DNA from 2 places in the Nostoc sp. UIC 10607 genome. Region 2 is predicted to be linked to the other one. Evidence: riboswitches for the same ligand, from Rfam matches in the RefSeq annotation. Region 2 holds a riboswitch; the other holds the start of a gene.

Region 1 (7,463 bases), on a different contig from region 2:
TAAATTTGATGTTTCAAAAAAACTCTTTAGCCAAATTGAAGCGGGGAAAGTTCAGTGAACTTTCCCCGCTATCTTCAAAATGCTGCTAAAATCGCAGCCAATCAACTAGTACTTTATGCTTGGTTCGTAGTCAGCGCTTTAGCGCTCAAGACAAGGACTAAAGTCCTGACTACGAACTTATTCACTCATAAAAGTTGGTGTGGTGGACTATTAGATTTGTTTTTCTATATAAACGCAGAAAAACAAATCTATTAGTTTATCCTGCGTTTGTGAGTACCCAAGTGGAGTAAGCATCCTCGACAAATCTGCTTTGATGACGAGTTCCTTTATGTTTGCTCACTCTGACTTTGAGGGTGGTTATGTAAACTCCATCCATTACTTGATGTCCATAACCACAAACTTGACCAACTTGCCCTGTTATTTGATGCAAAGCATAATCTCCGATATTCAGCATAATTCTGACTGCCTAATTAACTAGATTGAGTAGTTTGTGTTTGACTGTTTGGGCACGGCAAAATCGCTCTGATGATATTAGTTCCGCGCTCAAAGCTGGAAAAATTAAGCTGCAATCCGGGGTCGGGCATTAGGTGCAGTTGGAGCCAGCAGACGAGTGTAAAGTTGAGTCAGTCGGAATGCTACACTATACCAACTAAAGGCAATTTCTGTCCGTTGTCGAGCCGCTTCACCTAACTGGTCTCGCCAAGCTGGGTTGATGAGAATGCGGTCTATGGCAGCAGCAAAAGCTACTTCATCTTTGGGGGGCGCAAGTAACCCTGTGACTTCTGGTACAACAGTAAACTGTAGCCCACCAACATTACTAGCTACGACAGGAGTCTTACTAGCCATTGCCTCAATGGCAACTAAACCAAAAGGTTCATAGTGACTAGGCACTACGCAGACATCAGCGGCGGCGTAGTAGAAGGGGAGGACAGTTTCATCTAAGCGACCAGCAAAGGTTGTACAATTTTCTAATCCGAGTTCAGTAACAATGCTAGCAATGCGATCGCGTTCTATTCCATCACTCTGACCTGGACGGCTACCACCCCCAATCACTAGCTGGAGATTAGCTTCACCTCTTAAACTAGATTTGGCAATAGCTCGTACCAAGGTTTCAATACCTTTGCGGCGGTCAAAGCGACCAACGTAGAGAACCATTTTGGCATCTGGTGCAATTCCCAGCTTTTCCCGCGCCGCAGACCGCTGAATTTCTCCAAATTTATCAGTATCGGTGCCACAGGGAATCATTTCAATGTTTCCTTTACTGGAAACGAGTACCCGCATATGTTTTTGCTCTTGCGGACTAGTTGCAACCACACAGTCTACAGTTTCCAAGCAGGCTTTTTCTACAGCTAATCGCTGGGTAGCAATTACGGGAACATCACCAATACTTCTGTATTTAACCGCTCCTAAAGAGTGGTAAGTATGTACCTGAATCAGTGGTTGCTGCTTTTTCAATTCCATGCCGACCCAAGATGATAACCAGTAGTTGGTATGAATTAAGGAGTAATGAAACCCTTGGCGCAACTGGAATCGCTGGAATTCTTCGATGAATTCAGGTAAATGGTCGAACAAGTTATCTCGCCCAATAAACTTAGCTGGACCCGCTTTTAACCGAATAGTACGACAGTTTGGGCTATGTTGAATGTAGGTAGCTTGTTCAGGACTACTACGACGAGTGAACATATCCACTTGCCAACCAAGCTTTGCTAAGGCATAACCTACTTGACGCACATAGACATTTTGACCTCCAGCCTCTTCTTGACCAATTTCAACCGCCGGGTCACCATCAACAGAAATTAGGGCAATGCGATGTTTCTTATTCTGGAACATAGCTGATTTTCACCTCAAGGCAAATAATCCTGCCTCAAACGCCAGAAATCAAGATAATATTATCCTCTCTTTCAACGTCAAGGGCAGGCACAACAAACCGCAAAGTTACCAGCCAAAGGACACTGACGAGAACATGGCATTACTTGTTAAGAATGCTGCTCGTTCAGTCTCTTCTCAATGCCGACGAAGTTAGCTGACGGGCTAGGACTGAGAGATGTCCTTCTTAAGAAAGTTATGAGTTAGAAGTTATGAATTTATTAACTGCTAACTTTCTTCAAAATACGCCCCAAACTTGGTTCCTCCGCTCCGGTTTACCCTTACTCACAAAACTTTTCAGGGAATATAGTGGATTAGGCAGACTGATTTATTTTTCTTCAAGGTTTATAACCTGTCATCATCAACCATGTCAAGAGTATGAACAAAAAAAGTGTGATTGAAATCACCTAAAGGCGCTTTGCATCTAGCTTTGACGAATCAGACTTTAGAGGAAACTTGGAGCTTTTAATATGCTCTCAACAAGAAGCTTACTGATGTTGACCACTACATTTTATTTAGCTTCTGGCAATTAAATATTTTTCATATTTTTAAGTGTATAAATATACTAACTACGAGCTTGATTGAATTTAATATATTTTTTTAGTTGTCTTAAATATTACTCTGGCTAAAGAAATTGCCAAAGTCTAAAAGAGTCCATTAGAAGTTTTACGCCAATTCAATTTCACTATTGAACTACATTATTTCCTACTCCCACACCCTTTCATAAATGCTTTGAGAGCCAACTGCATTTGGTATATTACGAAGGCAAGCATCTCAGTTATCCAAAAAAACCTTTTAAAGAATCCGAAAAGCAGCAGCTTCAATTTGGAGGTAAAGTATACACCTACCAAAATGAGATACACTCATTGCTAAGTCATGGTAAATACAAATATCAAGCTGAGATTTAAACCTGTTTCTCACAGTTGGGTTGCTCTGCATCCACAGCCTAAAGGAGTAATTCAATTTATTGCAGGGGCTTTTTTTGGTACATTTGGCCCCATGCTTTTTTATCGCTATCTGCTTCAATGCCTATTTGAGCAGGGATATACAATTATTCTTCTGCCATTTAATTTTAGTTTTAACCATTATGTAGAAGCTGGTTTTCTCATGAGAGAGCAGTATGAAATTCTACCAGAGCTTGTGAGGATGGCAAGTGTTGAGGGATATGATTATGAAGCCTATCTAGATGATAAAAACTTTTCTTGGATTGGACATAGCCTTGGCTGTAAATATATCTCCCTGTTAGAAGGATTTACTGCTTTACCTCCAGAGCCTCAAGATAGAGAAAAGTTTATTCGCAACCTGCTATCTCATACTTCGGATGAGTCACAGATAAAAAGTGTCATTGCAGATATTAACATTCTCTTTGATGAGCTTAAACAAAAAATTGTAGAAGTTCGGAAACTAATTTACACTTACGTAGGCCAGGAAATAAAAATTAACAGTGTCTTCATTAAGGGGCAGGTTTCTATCCTATTAGCACCTGCTATTGCTGACACCGGCAGCGCAATTCGTCCTCAATTTTTAGCGGATATAATCGATAATCTTGGTTGGGGTGTGAAACCAACCGTTGAAGAAACCCATAACTTAATCAAGGATAGTAAGCTCTTTAATATCATGGGTTTAGTTTGTTTTAAGTCAGACAATATTGCCAAATTAACCTGTGAATGGTTTACTAATATTCTAAAAAAACCACCCCAAGAATTTCTACAAACTTTAGAGGGTGGACATTTAAAACCTTTAGGAATTCAACTAGGCAAGTATGTGATTAATCTTTTTGATAAACCTTTAATTGAATCAGTTCAAGAGCGAAATAGAGGCTTTGAGCATCATGTAATTCAATTGTTTGAGAAACTGAAATAAAAATCAACAAAAGTTGCTGAAAGTCCAAAAATCAGAAGTTATTAACCAATATTCCCGACTTGTTAAAAAAGTCGGGAATCTGAGCCTTTCATAACAATCCCAACTCTTCTGGAAAGCCCAGCATGATGTTTAAGTTTTGGATTGCGGCTCCCGATGCACCTTTGCCCAAGTTATCAAGACGAGCAACTAGCAACGCTTCTTTGGTAGTGTCATTTGTGAATACAAAAACCTGAACAATATTAGTGCCGTTCACTGCAATCGCATCCAAAAATATTCCGTCTCGTAGCAGAGTAGAATCTTGGTATGGAGCTACCTGCACAAATTTTTCACCTTGGTAGTAATCAGCGATCGCTTCATAGATTACCTCACCTGATGGTGGATTATCCAAAGTTCCTAACGGCAAAGGCACCTGAACTAGCATCCCTTGCTCAAAATCCCCTACCGCTGGTACGAATAGCGGCGGCGATGCTAACTCTGAGTAATAATGCATTTCCTTGACATGCTTATGTCCAAACTGCAAACCATAGATGCCATAGGGATAAAGCGACTCTGCTCCAGTTTCCTGTTCGTGGAAGGTATGGTATTGTTTAATGAGATTTTTTCCGCCACCAGAGTAGCCTGACACTGCGTTAACGGTGATGGGAAAATTATTCTTTAAAATTCCCTTGGCAATCAACGGACGAATACAGGCTAAAAATCCTGTGGGATAACATCCTGGATTGCTGACAAACTGGGCGCTGGCGATTTTCTCTCGCTGTCCTGGATTTAGTTCAGGAAAACCATATACCCAGTTCTTAGCCGTGCGATGGGCACTACTAGCATCAAGGATCTTAACCGTAGTACTACTTACTAAGCTAACAGCTTCGCGGGCTGCATCATCAGGTAGGCAGAGAATAACAACATCGACAGCATTGATTAATTTAGCTCGCTCACTTGCATCCTTACGTTTAGAGGCCTCAATGCTAACTAACTCGATATCATCCCGTTGATTGAGACGTGAGTAAATTTGTAAGCCTGTGGTTCCTGATTCGCCATCAATGAAAATCTTCGGTTTAGTAATCATGCGTTCAGCATCCTGAGATGTCAGTAGTGTATTAAAACAGCTGTCAGTTATCAAAGTTAAAGATAGGACTTTACACCCCAAATCAAACTTACCACGCAATAGTTGTGCCTTTTAAGGGGGTTGAGGGATCTCTTGTGTGTAAGTTCTAATTAGATAATTACCTACTGAAAAACTCCGCAGACTTGGCAGTAATGAGTCACGCTTTCTTTCCATACCTGGGTTTTACACTAGTATTTTATCGCTTTCAACCTTTTGCGATCGCCTGCATGAGTGCCGCTTCAACATCAAACCTACTTGGCGTATTCTCAATCTTGACAAGCAGATGATTTACCAAAAGCCATTATTATTCAAGGCTTTCAGCTTAACAAGTGTGCGATTCGACGCTTTGATGATCTGTTTTCAAATTCTACTTTGTCCTCTCCCTACTGCTAAATACGCCCGGACAATACAGGCTATTGCTCTAGCAATACTTTACTCTCCCAAGCTATCAGTAGAATCGCGGTTTACAGTATTTGTTTTAAGTTGCTAGAGCATAAATTGCCAAAAAGATGCAGATGCATAATTTGGGATTTTTTACAAAAATATTCTCCAATGATAATTTAAGTGCGCCATCTGGGAACAATTTATGAAGCTCAGGTTTTGTTCGCTACTTACCACTTAAGTAAGTGCCTGAAAAAAGAACATAAACCTGTTTAAAATGCTGTCCAAATTTCCCCAATAGATAGAGGAATAAATCATCAGTGAGTCAAAAAATAGAGCTGCTGCCATCAATGTTGGCAACTGTGTCTCCTCCTTACTTAACTTAGCAACTTAGCGCAAGGAGTTTAATTTTAACAACACTAAGGTTAGTAATGATTTGTCAGATGCTAGCTGGGCAAAGGCGAGCAATAATTGTATAAACTCCTTGCTACTGAAGAAGTCCATTCGTTTCTAGCAACTATATACCTTGTTTGAGTAATAACTGGAGAGATGTTATCTCTAGCAACGTAACACTCAACTTAGAGCTAAAGCTAAAAGTTGAAAACTCTGCAAATCTGAGGGTATGGGTGGTAATAAGCGCTATTTTCTATTACTGTGCCCAGCTATCGCTCAATCAAGGTTTATTACGACTTTAGGGAAGCACGATTCCGGCAGAACCTGACTAAGAAGGGCAATAAATAACAGAGATATTTCTCGCTCGTCAGACTGAGGGATTGATTACTCATAGCGTTATTTTTCAAATTTTTAATTATCTGAATGCGGCTTGAACAAAGCCGAATTTTGATATGCAAAAAAGTAATTATCTACACTTGCGATATCTATAAAAATGCTTAATTCTGAAGTTCAAAAAGACCTTCGTCATAACTTGACTGTCAATGTTGCCGAAAGTGCATTTTTTGGTTTGGCAACTGGATTTGCTTCCTATATCACGATTATTCCTCTATTTGTTAGCGGTTTTACCAATTCTTCATCGCTTATTGGTCTGATCCCAGCTATTCCGCGTTTAGGTTGGCAACTACCTCAGCTATTGACGGCTGATAAAATAGCTCGGCTACAGTATTACAAACCAACTGTAATGTGGTTGACAATTCACCAAAAACTTCCTTTTTTTGGATTAGCACTGGTCGCTTTATTACAGCCACAACTCAATAGCCAAACTATCTTACATCTGACATTTGCCATACTCATTTGGCAGGGACTAGGCAGCGGATTTAGTGCTACTGCTTGGCAAAGCATGGTTGCTAAAATTATTCCTTCTGGAAGGCTTGGCATTTTTTATGGTGCCTTGGCGGCGGCTGCTAATCTAATGAGTATTTTTGGTGCTCTGATAGCTGGTTTACTGCTCAAGGAAATTGCCCAGCCATTTAACTTTGCTCTCTGTTTTTTGTGTGCTAGCGTTGCGATGGCTCTATCTTGGTTTTTTATGTCTAGGACGCGGGAGCCAGTAAGTAATCCATTATTTACCTTTGAAACTAGACGTGAATTTTGGGACAGTCTAAGTGTGATTCTCCGGTGCGATAAGAATTTCCGTTGCTTTGTGATCACACGTATGCTTTCACAATTAGCACTAATGCCACTTCCCTTCTATACACTCTATGCCGTACATCAACATTGGATGGGAGAAGCATCTATTGGGATAATTACTGGTGTGCTGATGGTAACGCAAACTATTGCTGGATTGGTTTTGGGTTGGGTAGGCGATCGCTGGGGTCACAAGTTGGTCTTGGAGACTGGTTCTGTTGTTTGTGCGTTTAGTTCGGTTTTAGCTGGGCTAGCAACAAATGTAAACTGTTTTTACTTGGTGTTTATAGGAGCAGGGATAGGTATGATCGCTCTGCAAAATATTGCTGCGGTAATGACCTTAGAGTTTGGTAACCAGCGCGAACGACCAGCCTATATTGGTCTTGGCAATACCCTTGTTGCCCCTGCCACGCTTCTTGCTCCCCTATTAGGTGGATGGATAGTTGACAATATTGACTATAGAACTGCCTTCTTGGTGGCAGCTATAGGTGGATTAGTTACAGCACTGGTTTTGCACGTAGGAGTACGCGATCCACGTTATCTGGAACAAAATTATAGTAACCATTCAGTTAAAGTCTGACCTGAGCAGTAAGCATCTACTCCTCCCAAGCGAGAGTGCGTTTCACTGCTTTTTGCCAAGTAGCAAAGTTGGACAATGGATTATCGCTCC
Region 2 (7,463 bases):
ATGGGGAAATTATTGAAATGGCATCCAAAGGTACAGCCCATGAAACTTGTCTAAGAAATTTATGGAAACAACTCCCAAAAATTGTTGGAGATAGGGCAACTCTACAATCTCAAGCCCCGATTATTTTACCACCTAACAGTGAACCTGAACCAGATTTTGCAATTGTTCAAAACCGAGATGATAATTATCTCTCGTCTCACCCTAAACCGACTGATGTGTTATTGGTGATGGAGGTTTCAGATTCTTCTTTAGCTTATGACCAAGATGTGAAAATACCTCTCTACGCTAAAGCTGGTATTACTGATTATTGGATATTCAATTTATTCGATAATTATTTGGAATGTTACAGTGAACCATATCAGGATAATCAAGGTAAATATGGTTATTCAAATAAGCGAATTGTCTTGTCCACTCAGGTGATAAACTTTCCTTGTTTTCCTGATTTGTCTCTTGATTTAGCTAGGGTGTTTCCGCCAAAGCTGAATTTTTAAACTTTGTTATAGAACTCAGCCATGAGACAAAAGAGTAAGTTTTATGCCTTATATTGATATTAAACTTCTTGAAGTTATTGATTCTTTTGGGTTAGTTATCCACTAATCATCTGGACTATTCGCAAATGTATAGGAGCAAGAGTGTAGTGATTTATTATCTACTATTCTGAGGGAAAATGTTGATTTAGCAGTAGCCATCAGTACAGAAAAAGCTCGTATTGAAATGATTATAAGTCCAAGTTTGTTAGAAATTAAACGCAAATTCAATTATGAAATAAGCTTCTTTTCTGGAGTTGACTTTACTGTTGATAGCCAACGAGGACTAAATGGCTTTTGTTATTTTATTTTGAGTCTTTCTTCGGGGCAGTTGCTTGTACGTAGCCCGGTGATTGTTTTAGTAGAAAGTAAAAATGAAAATTTGAGGTCTGGTTTAGCGAATCTTCATAAATAACTATATTGACAGCCAGCATTATTTATACTAATCTCTATGTAAGACAGCAAAATAACCGCACTCTAAAGCGCAAGTTTTTGGTGTTGTCTCAGCAGCATAATTCCTCTTTTCCTGCCGAGCTTTGTTTCATCCCTTCGGCTAAATCTTCAACCCAATATCAGGTCAATTCATTGATTGTATTTTCAATGGGAAGACAAGATATTTGGATGAATATTCAGGACAAAGGGTAACAAAACTTGTTAGGGAATTGGGATTTCTACGGCTGAGACTTGAACCAAAAAACGCTACGGTAAGAGAATCTTATGGCAGAGAAGTACTTTTTAAGTACAAATTCCTAGTCTAAACTTCTGCTACTGTTAGATGTGTAATTTGTTAAAGCTGTCCAGTTCACTAAACAATACTGGATACATTACAATGCCACATCCCGATCAATCTTCCAAAAAACAAACAAGTGATCAGAAAAATTCTATCGGTATTTTTGCCGATATTCAGAATGTCTCTTTAATTAAAGGAAAAGGTCATTTTTTGCTGGAATTTGCCCAATCCAATGGGCATATAGATTCCAAAAATGTCTACTATAACTCACACTACATAAGCCAAGTTTGTACCAAAAATGAGCTAGAAATTCTTGGGATGAAGTGTGTTGATGTTCCCGATAATTCAAATAATAGTGCAGATTATCGATTGATGGCTGACTGTGTTAACGCAGTTGCCTTTAATCCTTCTCTGAAAACAATTATCCTACTTTCAGGAGACTGGGACTATGCTGGCTTAATTTGTATTCTAAAATCTTTGGGTAAAGAGGTGATAATTTTTGCTCAAAGAGGTAGTGCTAGTCCAAATTTAATTAAACTGGTTGGTAATGATAACTTCCACTTTTTAGATGAATTACCTCAGCTAGTTGGCAATAGCAATAAGACTCAACCTCAAAACACGGCTCTTATGTCTCAGATTAATTACAATGAGGCTATAGAGTATCTAATTGAAGCTATCAACACTGTCTTAAGCCAAGGTAAGCCTACCGTATTTGGTCGCATTGATCAATTGATGCGTCAACGTTGTTCTAACTATCAAGGATGCTCATCTATTTCTACGGCTAATGGCAAGAAATTTAAGAGTTTTAGCCAGTTTGTTGATGCTGCTGTCAGGGATGGTAAAGTCCGACGGCAAAATCAGGAGTTATTTTTAACTGAATTAGATATACTAGCTGCCTAAAATAGCTTGTATAAACCCAGCTTTTTACTCAACTGGGTTTTAATAACACCGCTATTTGCGGTTTTTTAATTTCTGAAAAAATTCACATTTGTATAGTTTCCCAACAGTCAATTTTGGCAACAAGACACAAGATAAAATGCACAAACTTCTAATATTTCATAATGAAAAACTTTTGCGACAAGCACTTACCCACCGTTCTTACGTTCATGAAAACCCTGGAGAAGGCGAACACAATGAACGGCTAGAATTTCTCGGTGATGCTTTGCTGAATTTCTTAAGTGGTGAGTATCTATATAGTTGTCACCCAGAAATGGGAGAAGATGAATTAACCCGGCGGCGTTCGGCGCTGGTAGATGAGAAGCAATTGGCAAAGTTCGCTGAAGAGGTAGGTTTAGACTTTAGGATGCGGTTAGGAAAAGGCGCTATTCGAGACGGAGGCTACCAAAATCCTAATTTGCTTAGTAGCACCTTTGAAGCTGTACTTGGTGCTTACTATTTAGATAATGATTCCAATATTGAAGCAGTTCGCGCAATTATAGAACCACTATTTGATTCTGTAGATCCTAAGCATATAGTTGTGTCTCGTTCTAATGTAGACTCAAAAAATCGTTTTCAAGAATGGGTGCAGCGCAACGTTACTCCAACTCCTCCCAAATATTTCACGGAACAAATAGGAGGTCCTTCTCACGCGCCAGAATTCATAGCAAAAGTATTGGTAGATGGAAAAATTTACGGCGAAGGTAAGGGACGTAATAAGAAAGATGCAGAGAAAGCTTCTGCTGAGGATGCGCTAGCTAAGTTGAAAAAACAAGGTTTATTGTAATCATGTTTTTTGATTTCACGCAAAGGCGCAAAGAATAATTTTACGTCTTGGCGCGAAATCAACTTTCGATTTGTAAAGGCAAAATTACAGTAAAAGTAGAACCAACGCCTACCTCAGAGACTAGCTTAATTTCACCTTTGAGTAGTTTTACTAAGCGGGAGACGATCGCTAATCCCAATCCTGTACTATCAGCGAGATAGGGACGATCGCTTGAACTTACGCGAAAATAAGGTTCAAATATCTGGGCTTGATTTTCGGGTGCAATGCCAATTCCAGTGTCACAAACTGCGATCGCACATCTCTGGTTCTCCAACACCTGACACATTATAATAATAGTCCCCGACTCTGTATAGCGAATCGCATTACTAATAAGATTTGTAATAATTTGTTGGCATTGAAAAGGATCTGTGATTAATTCCTTGGGAGCGCGATCGCAATCTACTACAATTTTTAAATTTTTCCCAGCAGCTAAAGGTTCCAACATTTCACACACATTATTAATTAATTCCTGCACATCTGTGGGTGCTAGTTGGAGTTTTATCTGCCCTGAGTCATAGCGCGAAAGTTCTAACACATCATTGATCAGATGGAGTAACTGTCTACCGTTGCGTAGCACTCGCTCAATATGTTCTAAATTGCTATAGTTATCTTTTATCTCTGTTTTTCGTCGTTGTTGGCGTAAAAACAAATCCGAGTAACCAATAATAGAAGTTAGCGGATGTTTCAATTCGTGGGCTAGTTGTGAAAGATACTCTTGATTGGCGCTAATCAAGCGCGTGAGTTCTTCATTGTGGAGTGTTAGTGATGACTGCAACTGCTGTAATTCTCGCAACCGCTCCTCAACATAACTCTTGAAACAGCGAGCGATCGCTTCGTCTATAATAGCGTCAATCAAACGCATGGAACGAATTATCTCTACAGGTGTGCCACTCAATAAATCTGCTTGTATAATATCAAATATTACCGTTCGCAGTAGATGATATTCTCTAGCTATTTCTGCTGGATCAAAGCCTTGTTCAGCTCGAATAGCTCCATGCTGGAAACTAGCAGTAACTATTGACTGAATATCATTATCTTGAGATTTTGAAAGCACTGTCACCATCGCTTTCAAAACATCAGGGATGTGATCCTTTACAGCTGTATAAGATAGGTCATCAGCACTTTCAATCCGTCTATCCTTGCGAACTGCTAGAATCCATTTATCGAGGATGGTGTCCGTTTTTTCAGCCAGTACTTGACTAAAATCCATTATGTTAAATATCAGCTAGGAGATAAATGAGTAAACTTCCATATGCAATTAGTTTAGCGAGTGCAATGAGTTTTTACCAAATTTAGTGATATTTTTCACCTACCAAAAGGAATAGATTGCACATCCTCTTCTAGTTGTCGAGCAATTAAGATTGTATAAAATTTTGCCAGTACATTATATTTCTTTTTAAAAAATATTAATCAGGTATGTAACATTCTTAATGCTTGGCTCGACTATATTGTTTAGCAGTCTGTGCAAGGAGTTCACTCACAACATAACTAGCAACACAAGTTTTAATTATTACTACAAATTAATGAATAACACTTGATTATGGTATTGAAATTAACAACATTTATCATAAGATAGATGGCTTTTACTGAGCATCGATGTTATATTGTCCATAAATTAATATCCATTAGAGTAAGTCAGCCTAATTCAGCGTGTCACAGTGCATAACGCTGGAGCGGAGGAACCAAATTGTGGGGCGTATCTCATAGAAAGTGAGGAGTTGAGAGTGAGGAGTTAGGAATTAAATAAAATTTAGTAACTCATAACTCATAACTCATAACTTTCTACAGAAGGGCATCTCTCAGCCCTAGCCCGTCAGCTAACTTCGTAGGCATTGAGAGGAGACTGAAGAGACGGCATTTTTATAATGTTCCGATCTCATCGGTGTCCAAGGCTGGTACTGCTCGGATTTTTTGTACCTGCACTTAAATCTGTTGAGGTCGTAAATGATATTTCAATTAAATTTGGCTGCGATCGCAGCGATCGCTGGACAAGCTGCTTGGAAAAAAACAAAACCTGTCATCCTTAAAGATGTTTTCTTTTTACCTGTATTGGGGTTCTTGGGAATAATCGTTCTGTGGTGGATTGTTGCACTTGCCAACCATGAATTGATGCCCACCCCGCCAGAAGCGTTGATTGCTAATCTAGACTACATCTTAAATCCCTTCTACCAGCGAGGCCCAGGCAACTTGGGAATTGGTTGGTTGTTAATAGCAAGTCTGCGCCGGGTATTAATAGGCTTTTTGTTGGGTGCGGTAGTAGCGATTCCTCTGGGGTTCCTCATTGGCATGTCCAGACCGGCAATGCTAGCACTCAATCCCATCATTCAAATTTTTAAACCTGTATCACCCCTAGCTTGGCTACCCATCGCCTTAGCAATTTTCAATTTAGCAGATCCTTCAGCCATTTTTGTCATCTTTATTACTTCTTTATGGCCGACAATTATTAATACCGCTTTAGGAGTTTCTAGCGTTCCCAAAGATTATTTAGATGTGGCACGAGTACTGGAAATGCCACGTTGGAGACGGATTACAAAAATAATTTGGCCTGCAAGTTTGCCGTATATTTTTACAGGTTTACGAATTAGTTTAGGCATCGCTTGGCTGGTAATCGTTGCCGTGGAAATGCTTACAGGCGGTATTGGTATCGGCTTTTTCGTCTGGGATGAATGGAGTCGCTTAAACCTGAGTTCAGTCTTTTTAGCTGTGTTGGTAATTGGTGTAACTGGGTTAATCCTGGATTACGCCGTGGACAAAATCCAAGAATTAGTAACCCATCGCCCTAAAACTTCCAACTAACAAAATTTGGCTGCTATCAAAACAGCAAGATGTAACGTGACTCTGCGCTTGTAGCATGAGCAATTAATCACCAATGGAGCTACAAAAATGGGTGATATTAACTGGACTAGACGAGATATTATCAAGGGAATAGGAGCAACAACAGCGGGAATGGCGCTATCCTCCTGTGGCATTTCAGGAGATAGATCCGCCAAAGGACTAACTGAAGAAGCCTTAGCTGTGCAACCAGTAGTTAAAAGCGGCGACCTAGAAAAAGCCGATCTTACAGTTGGTTACGTTCCTGTTAATGATTGTGCGCCATTTGCGATCGCCTGGAAAAAAGGCTTCTTCCACAAGTATGGTTTGAACGTTACACTCAACCGCGAAGCCAGTTGGGCTACTTCCCGCGACGGTTTAATTTTTGGTCGCTTGGATGCTTCACCCGTTGTATCTGGTGCAGTTACCAACGCCAGAATTGGTGCTGAAGGCGCACGCCACGCCCCCTTGTGTGCAGCGATGACCATTCACCGCCACGGTAACGCCATGACAATGAACAAAGCCATGTGGGATTTTGGTCTGCGTCCGTGGTATGAGTATCAAGAACAATATGGCGATGGTGCTTTAGAAGCCTTTGGGCGCGATTTTCGAGGCTACTTTGAGAAGCAGCCGTCAGAAGGTAAAGTTTGGGCAGTTGTTCTGAGTTCTGCCATTTACGAATACTTTATCCGTTACTTATCCGCCGCCGCTGGTGTTGATCCGCTTAAAGAGTTTCGCGTCATCATCGTTCCGCCGCCCCAAATGGTAACAAACGTGCGGATTGGTGCAATGCAAGCTTACATGGTTGCAGAACCCTGGAATACACGGGCAATAACAGGTAATGAAAACATCGGCTTTACCTTTGCACAAGGTAAAGAAGTCTGGTTGGGACACCCAGATCGGCTTTTGGGGGTGATGGAATCTTTCATCGACAAATATCCCAAAACCTATCGTTCACTAGTCAAGGCGATGATTGAAGCTTGTCAGTATTGCAGCAAAGTAGAAAACCGCCAAGAAGTAGCTGAACTGATAACAGACCGTTCATTTACAGGTGCTAGACCTAAAAAGAAAGATGCTCCAATTGCGAAGTTTACAAGTCCGGCAATTCTCGGCAATTACAACTATGGCGGCTTTGACGGCAAAGATCGCACCATCAAAGCCGCTGACACCACGATTTTCTTCGATATTCCTGACAACCTTCCCAAACAGCCAGGAGAACACTCCACATTCTTATGGAGATCCAGAAGTATCTGGCTGATGACACAAGCAGCACGGTGGGGACAAATTAAGGAATTCCCCAAAAATGCCGAAGAACTAGCAGAACTTGGTTGGAGAACAGATTTATATCGGGAGATAGCGTCTGAAATGGGCATCGAGTGTCCCAAGGATGATTACAAGGTCGAACCACCAGAAGTATTTATAGATAAGAAAGGCTTCGACCCCAGCGATCCGGTGGGTTATCTGAATAGTTTTGCCATCAGGGCTAACGCTCCCACGAACTTTTTCATGTCTTAAATCCCAAGTTCAAATATTGACTGATGACTAAATTATTTCTGGAGCGTTTCGATGATGGAATATACCTCATTACCTATTAATACACAGACCGAAGTTATGCCCCGCACTGGGTTTTTAG

Evidence for each region. A riboswitch is a leader RNA that binds a small molecule or an ion and turns the genes downstream of it on or off. The one in region 2 is predicted to bind cyclic di-AMP.
Region 1: linked by a shared signal. The riboswitch ahead of ACEYW6_RS22945 (glycosyltransferase) and the one ahead of ntrB (nitrate ABC transporter permease) in region 2 are both predicted to bind cyclic di-AMP.

Annotation. Positions count from the first base shown of each region.
Region 1 covers NZ_JBIQNW010000032.1:4,455-11,917, reverse strand. The annotation lists gene ACEYW6_RS22950 (hypothetical protein) at 257-454, opposite strand; gene ACEYW6_RS22945 (glycosyltransferase) at 559-1,830, opposite strand; cyclic di-AMP (ydaO/yuaA leader) riboswitch at 1,994-2,197, opposite strand; gene ACEYW6_RS22940 (DUF1350 family protein) at 2,743-3,729, shown strand; gene argC (N-acetyl-gamma-glutamyl-phosphate reductase) at 3,818-4,789, opposite strand; gene ACEYW6_RS22930 (MFS transporter) at 6,099-7,373, shown strand; gene glpK (glycerol kinase GlpK) at 7,390-7,463, opposite strand, start outside.
Region 2 covers NZ_JBIQNW010000064.1:3,945-11,407, reverse strand. The annotation lists gene ACEYW6_RS30195 (Uma2 family endonuclease) at 1-491, shown strand, start outside; gene ACEYW6_RS30190 (NYN domain-containing protein) at 1,357-2,157, shown strand; gene rnc (ribonuclease III) at 2,294-2,980, shown strand; gene ACEYW6_RS30180 (sensor histidine kinase) at 3,039-4,229, opposite strand; cyclic di-AMP (ydaO/yuaA leader) riboswitch at 4,647-4,866, shown strand; gene ntrB (nitrate ABC transporter permease) at 4,964-5,815, shown strand; gene ACEYW6_RS30170 (ABC transporter substrate-binding protein) at 5,903-7,345, shown strand; gene ACEYW6_RS30165 (ABC transporter ATP-binding protein) at 7,400-7,463, shown strand, end outside.